DNA from 2 places in the Leadbetterella sp. DM7 genome. Region 2 is predicted to be linked to the other one. Evidence: riboswitches for the same ligand, from Rfam matches in the RefSeq annotation. Region 2 holds a riboswitch; the other holds the start of a gene.
The links. A riboswitch is a leader RNA that binds a small molecule or an ion and turns the genes downstream of it on or off. The one in region 2 is predicted to bind cobalamin.
Positions count from the first base shown of each region.

Region 1: another riboswitch for cobalamin. It lies ahead of AB2U10_RS07160 (TonB-dependent receptor plug domain-containing protein); the one in region 2 lies ahead of metE (5-methyltetrahydropteroyltriglutamate--homocysteine S-methyltransferase).

Region 1 covers NZ_JBFOLH020000004.1:370,011-373,396, forward strand. The annotation lists gene AB2U10_RS07160 (TonB-dependent receptor plug domain-containing protein) at 1-1,789, opposite strand, end outside; cobalamin riboswitch at 1,875-2,078, opposite strand; gene AB2U10_RS07165 (hypothetical protein) at 2,142-2,459, shown strand; gene AB2U10_RS07170 (putative polyvalent protein kinase domain-containing protein) at 2,369-2,806, shown strand; gene AB2U10_RS07175 (saccharopine dehydrogenase family protein) at 2,896-3,386, opposite strand, start outside.
Region 2 covers NZ_JBFOLH020000014.1:87,622-91,007, forward strand. The annotation lists gene metE (5-methyltetrahydropteroyltriglutamate--homocysteine S-methyltransferase) at 1-1,642, opposite strand, end outside; cobalamin riboswitch at 1,793-1,989, opposite strand; gene AB2U10_RS15075 (outer membrane beta-barrel protein) at 2,139-2,732, opposite strand; gene AB2U10_RS15080 (TonB-dependent receptor) at 2,737-3,386, opposite strand, start outside.

The sequences.
Region 1 (3,386 bases), on a different contig from region 2:
AAACCCGCCTGGAAGTACGTTTTTCGTAGGCAATCCTGCCATTCATCAGGTAGAAAGGCATATACGGCTGACCGGAATGATCAAATGTGATATACCTTTTGGAATTGAACTGTTGCTGTATATCAACACTCCATGCCTTCCGTGTGGCAGATACCGTGCTGCTGACGGCGTGGCGTGGTACATACACGAGTTGCTTACCCAGGATATCGTGGGTATATGCCCCGTATTCTTTCTGTTGCGAAGCGTGGGTAAGGGTATACTGAGCCCGTACATCGAACCGGGTTTTTTCGATCCGGCTTTGAAGAGACGTTTCCAGCTCAATCCCTTTGGAAAGTACCTGCTGCAGGTTTTCTACCCGGTAATTTTTTTCGGGGTTCCAGTAGGTCCAGTTATCGATCCGGTTATGAAATACGGTGGCGCCCAGCCGGGTTTGGGTGATTGCGGTAAATTTATGCTGCCACACCAGGCCGGTTTCTTTGTTAAAGCCGGTTTCAGGTTGAATATCAGGATTACCCAAGACCTCCCAGTAGCGTTCGTTCAGGGTAGGCACACGGTAGCTTCGGGCCAGGGAAACCGGCAGGGTGAGCCTGTCCTTAGGGTTTTTAACGAGGATGTATTCCAGCCCGGCAGACGGCGTGAAGGGCGGGTTATAGCCGGTCACCCACGCCTGGCGCAGGTTAAGCGAAGAGCTCAGGCGGGCCGAAAACTGGTGGCGTAGCAGGGCATACAGATCCAGCCGGGTCTCCGTTTTACGGCCACCGCCATAACCGTCTACCCGGGCGTTATAGTATACCGTTTCTGCCCCGAGCTTCAGGTTAGTGCCTTTGTCGCAATCGTGTATCCAGGCCAGATCATGCTCGGCCCGCACAATATAACGATCTACCCGGGTATGGCTGGGGTTCAGGTTTTCTCCTTTTCCGTAATCGGTGATATCACGGATATAGGCCGTACGGAAAAGGGTTTTTCCGAGCTGGTACGAAAGGCTGCTCCGGTAAGCCTGTGTGCGGGTGATCTCACGCAACAGAACCACTTTGGGTTGCACGGCCAGGTCGTTATCTGAAAACCAGAGATTCAGCGAAAGCAGGTCTCCTTTGCGGTTCATAAAGTACAGGTCCTGTACAGCACCGGTCTGGCGGGTATGAATGGGTTCGGTGGGTAAGGTTTTCCCCTTACGGGTAATGGGTTCCGTACCGAAATTATTCCGTACGCTGCTTCCGTAAAGAAGTGTTTTCCCCGAAAGCTTTTTCCCGTTGCGAAGCAAACGGTGGAAACGCAGTCCACCCTGCCCGGAAAAATTCTCAGAGGTTTCGCCCCGTACTGCAGCCATCAGCTGTGTTCCTTCGGTTTGGAAACCAGGTAACGAACGTAGCTGAATGCTGCCGCCAACGGCATCGGTACCCACACAGCTGGCGGCAGAGCCGTATTGTATGGTCATTTCATCAAACCCGGCAAGGGGTATGGTCGAAAAATCGGTTTGTCCTAACGAAGGAAAATTAATATTGATCCCGTTCCAGAGCAGGGCCGTATGGCCGGCGGATGTTCCGCGGAAAGAGAGGGTAGCCAGCTGACCCGCTCCGTAGCTTTTAAAGGCTACGGGCGTCTGGAACTGCAGGAAATCAGCCAGGGTGCTGAAGCGGTTCCGGGCCAGGTCGGCCGAGTCTGCCTCCTGTATCTTCTGCCCGGTCATGAACCGTTCGGGGCGCACTCCTCTGACTTCCACTTCGCAAAGGGTCAGCTCTTTCTGGGCAAAAAGAGTTGCCGGGAAGCACAAGGCACTCCATAGGCTCAACAGCCTGCAATAACCGGGTAAACCGCCTGTTCTCAATTGAGGAAAAGATAAATGATCTCCCGGGCTCTATCCGCCGTAGATGTACCGGTTATTCTGGTTCAGGGCAGGTTTCCTGGCTAGCTTCCATTTTCCGGCGCCTTCCCATCCCGCAGCGGGGACAGTGGCTCAGCAGAAGGAAAACTTTGCGGAAGCTTACAGTTGCGGGGACAGCCCGTGATTTACACACGGTTCCCTATTATCTCTGTTCCGGCTATTCCCGGAACAAAGCACCCTGAAACTTAGGGCAAAGATAAGGGGATTCTGTTTGAAATTGTCCGGATTAATGCATATCTTTGAATACTGAATCTCTTTAATGAAAAATATACACAATGAATTACAAGATATCATTATCAGAAATGGACGAGTTAGCCCTACAGGAAAACTCGAAAAAACGCAAAATTTCCTTAGAGGAAATGCGTCATCAGGCCTCCGGGCTGAAACACAAAAGTCAATCAAAGCTGAAGAAGCATTCTGCCTGATTGATTTTGCCAGGAGAGAGAGAATCTTTTCTATACCAGGGAGATTTCACAGGAAGCATTTATCGCATCCGGGGCTGAACAGCGGGTTTATCGCTACGATGATCACCATGTTATCAAGATCAATGACGGTATTTTTTATGAAAATTGGTTAGATTATTTCAATAGTCTACTCATACATAACTACTTTTTTCGCTCTACAGCATATGATTTTTTAGGCTTTAAAATTATTGATAATGTATTATTTGCAGTAGTTAAACAGGAATTTATAGTCTCCGATGAGATGGTTGACCTGATTATAGTGAAAAACTTCTTAGCGTATAACGGGTTTCAAAACATACGTAATAATGATTACTATAATCCTCAGTTGGGAATAATATTTGAAGATCTGCATGATGAAAATGTATTATGCCGAAACGGAGTGTTGTATTTCATTGACACAGTATTCTATCTTACCGATAATTTTTATAAAGGGGTAGGCCTTGGGCAGGTGAGGATATAGAGCTAAAAGTACTACCAGGTTCTTCTCCTGATTTAAAATGAAGAAAGCCGCTGGGACACGGCTTTCTTCATTTTATAAATCTTGTTTTATCAGTACTCGTGCGGCAGTTCCGCATTGACGTGCTCATGCCACGGCAGCCCGTGCTTGTTCAGCAGATCCATGAACGGATCGGGGTTCAGCTCTTCCACGTTATAAACGCCGGGCTTCATCCAGTCGGTATGGGTCAGCATCAGCATGGCTCCGATCATGGCCGGAACGCCGGTGGTGTAGGAAACGGCCTGGGAACGCACTTCCCTGTAGGCTTCTGCGTGGCTGCAGTTGTTCCATACATAATAGGTTTTGTCTTTTCCGTCTTTGACCCCTTTGATCTGGCAGCCTATCGAGGTTTCACCCGTATAGTTTTCTCCCAGTGAATCAGGAGCGGGCAGCACAGCCTTCAGGAATTCCAGCGGAACGATATCCTGTCCCTGGAACTTAATGGGTACAATGCTGGTCATGCCTACGTTTTCCAGCACTTGGAGGTGGGTAATGTATTGCTGGCCGAAGGTCATCCAGAACCGGGCCCTTTTCAGGGTAGGGA
Region 2 (3,386 bases):
TCCAGCGTAAGGTCATGGGTTCCGGCCGGCTGATGTCGCCGAAAATCACCGGCGGCTTCACGCAGCGGCTGCCGTAGCTTTGCACCCACCCGTTTTCGGTAAAGACAAAGCCCTGCAGCTTTTCTCCGAAATATTCCACCATGTCGTTCCGCTCAAACTCACCGTGCACCAGCACGTCCATGTCGATCTCCTCCTGCCAATGGATGGCGTCAGCCGTTTCCTGCTCAATCAGCCTGTCGTATTCTTCCTGCGTCAGCTCTCCTTTTTTGAGCCTTGCGCGCCAGCTCCTTACTTCCGGTGTTTGCGGGAAAGACCCGATGGTGGTGGTAGGAAACAGGGGCAGGGCCAGTACTTCCTGCTGCTGCTTTCTTCTTGCGGCAAAAGGACTGTTCCTGCGGGTATCTTTTTCGGTCACCTGTTCTACCCGGTCTTTCACCGCCGGATCGTGGATCAGCGGCGAGGTCTTTTTGCTTTCAATGGCCTGCCGGTTGGCTTCCCATACCGCTTTCAGCGCTTCTGATCGCTCACCTGAAGCCCATTTCCGGAGAAAAGCCACTTCATCTGTTTTCTGACGGGCAAAGGCCATCCAGTTTTTGATCTCCGGGTTCAGCTTCTTCTCAAAGTCCAGGTCGCAGGGCGAATGGAGCAGTGAACACGACGGGGCAATGAGGAGCCTTTCTGCTCCCAGGGCGGCTTTGGCCTGCTCAATCAGCTGTAAAGAGGCTTCAAAGTCGTTTTTCCAGATATTTCTGCCGTCTACCACGCCCAGCGAAAGCCGGGTTTTCTTCTGAACAAAATCTGTAGCCAGGATGTCTTCCAGCTGCAGCGGGCAACGAACGAGGTCGAGGTGCAGGGTATCTACCGGCAGGTGGATGGCGGTCTGCAGGTTATCGCCGTAACATTCAAAATAATTGGCCAGGATGATCTTCAGCGAAGGCACGGCCTCAGCGAAGAACGTATACGTGCGCGCGATGGCCTCCTGTTCAGCCGGGGTCAGATCCAGCGCCAGGGCCGGCTCATCAATCTGTACGTATTGCACACCCTGCTCAGCCAGTAATTTCAGCAGTTGTTCGTATACAGGCAGCAGGCGGCTCAGCAGCTCTACCCGGTGAAAGCCGGTTTCTTTTTCTTTCCCGAGCAAAAGATATGTTACCGGGCCGATAATGACCGGCTTGGCCTGGATACCGGCCTCACGGGCCTCCTGAAGCTCGCTCAGAAGCTTGGCCGGGTTCAGCTCAAACGTCTGCCCCGCCTTAAACTCGGGCACGATATAGTGATAATTGGTATCGAACCATTTGGTCATTTCCATGGCTGTCAGGTCAAAATCACCTTTCTGATATCCCCGTGCCATGGCAAAATACAGGTCGGTACCTGAGTGGGTACGGGCAAAGCCGGCATAACGTTCGGGGATAGCCCCCAGCAAAACGCTCATATCAAGCACCTGGTCGTAAAAGGAGAAGTCGTTGCACGGGATCAGGTCGATACCGCTCTCCTGCTGGCTCTTCCAGTTCTTAAGCCGGATCTCCCGGCCTGTTTTTTCGAGTTCGGCAACGGGTATTTTACCCGCCCAATAAGCTTCAGAAGCTTTTTTCAGTTCCCGGCGGCTACCAATGCGCGGGTAGCCAAGATTCTGTGTCTGCATAATTTTTGAGAGAAAAATGAAGAAAAACAGTCCTGAACTCCGGGCTTAAAACGGGAAGATTTCAGAGAGGTATACGCGCCGCTGCTTACTCCGCCGAAACGGAGTACCGGGTACATCAAAACCAACCGAAGGCTTCAGTCCGCGAAAGCCACTGTCAACTCAGAACAGGCAGGTCTCCTGGCTTGTGCCGCTTTTGCCGTCCTTCCCGCCGGAGCAGTGGACCTGTTCGGGGCCGGACCCCTCAGGCAAAAGCTGTTAAAGGCACTTACAGTTGCGCGACAGCCCGTGATTCACACACGGTTCCCTTTTCATACCGGCAAGCGGCAACCTCTTCTGCTTTTGATGAAGATTAGAACTTTACAGATGCGAATGTAGATGATTTATCTGTTATAATAAAATATACCAGATAATTTATTTATAAATTAAATGAATTTTAGATAAAACAAACAAAAAATCAACCATATGTAGTATATCTGCATACTTTGCAGCACCGGCCTCAGAAGCGGTAAGACAGGCCTATCCTGATTTTTCCCTTTTGATTGGGATCCTGCAATGCGGAGGTTGAAAAAATTCTGTAGTTATAGGCGGCATCTATAGATACCCTTTTCCCGACCGGGAAACGGATTCCGCCTTCTATCGAACCTATTGCATTGGAGGCTTTCACTTTTTCCATCCGGCCCGAGTCGTTCTCCGATTCTCCCCATTGAAAATTATATCCTGCGCTCACCTGTATAAAGGGTTTTACTTTGATATAGGGTACATAATACCGTACAAAAATTTCGGGTGCGAGCGACCGATGATCGTGTTCAAGCATGACAGAGCTGGCTGCCGTACCGTCTTTAAACCGGCTGGCGTCATTTCCATACGCTATGCGAAGGCCGGTGGCCAGGTTAGGGGCCACAAAGTAGCCTGCCCAGGGAGAAAGCGACCAGGTAGGGTGCTTATACAGGGGGCTGTTATTGAACCCTCCCGAGCCGTAGATGCCCGCTATGTATGTTCCTTTGGAAAAATTAATACCGGGCTGTGCGGTCTCCTGCCCCACAGCGTAAAAAGAAACGAAAACGGTCGCTAAAAAAAGAAAATGCTTCATCACTTTAGAATTTAACAGAATAATTAATAAATGGTAAAACAGGAAACATGGAATATTGTTTGATCACCAGCGACCGCTGGCCGGTCTGCTGATCATAGGCCGTTTTGAAATCGAGGTACAGCGGGTTTGCGCGGTTATAGGCATTGTACACCCCAAAGCTCAGCCGGGTTTCGTATTTTTTCCAAAGGGTACCGTTCCGGTTTATCCCCAGGTCCAGCTTATGAAAATCGGGCATCCGGCCGTTATTGCGCTCATGATAAATAAACCGCGGTTCATCATTGTAAAGAACCGCACCTGCGGGCAATGTGACCGCATGCCCGGTCTGGTATAAAAATGTCCCGGTTATGTTCCATTTTTTATTGAAAAGATAGGTGGCAGAAGCGTTCAGGTTGTGGCGGCGGTCGTATTTCATAGGGTACCACTTCCCTGCATTAATGTCATCAAACCGGAGCTCGCTCCGGGACAGGGTGTAAGAAAGCCGGCCTCTTAATTTGCCCGTATTGCGGGCGGCCATCAGCTCCAGGCCTGCGCTTCGCCCCACGCCTCTGCCGGTAACGATATTCTCCCAGGAGTCTGCCAGCATACCCGTAAAATTGGTGCCTTCGGGGTAGTCGATCATGTTCTTCAGGCGCTTGCTGTATACTTCCAGTGAGA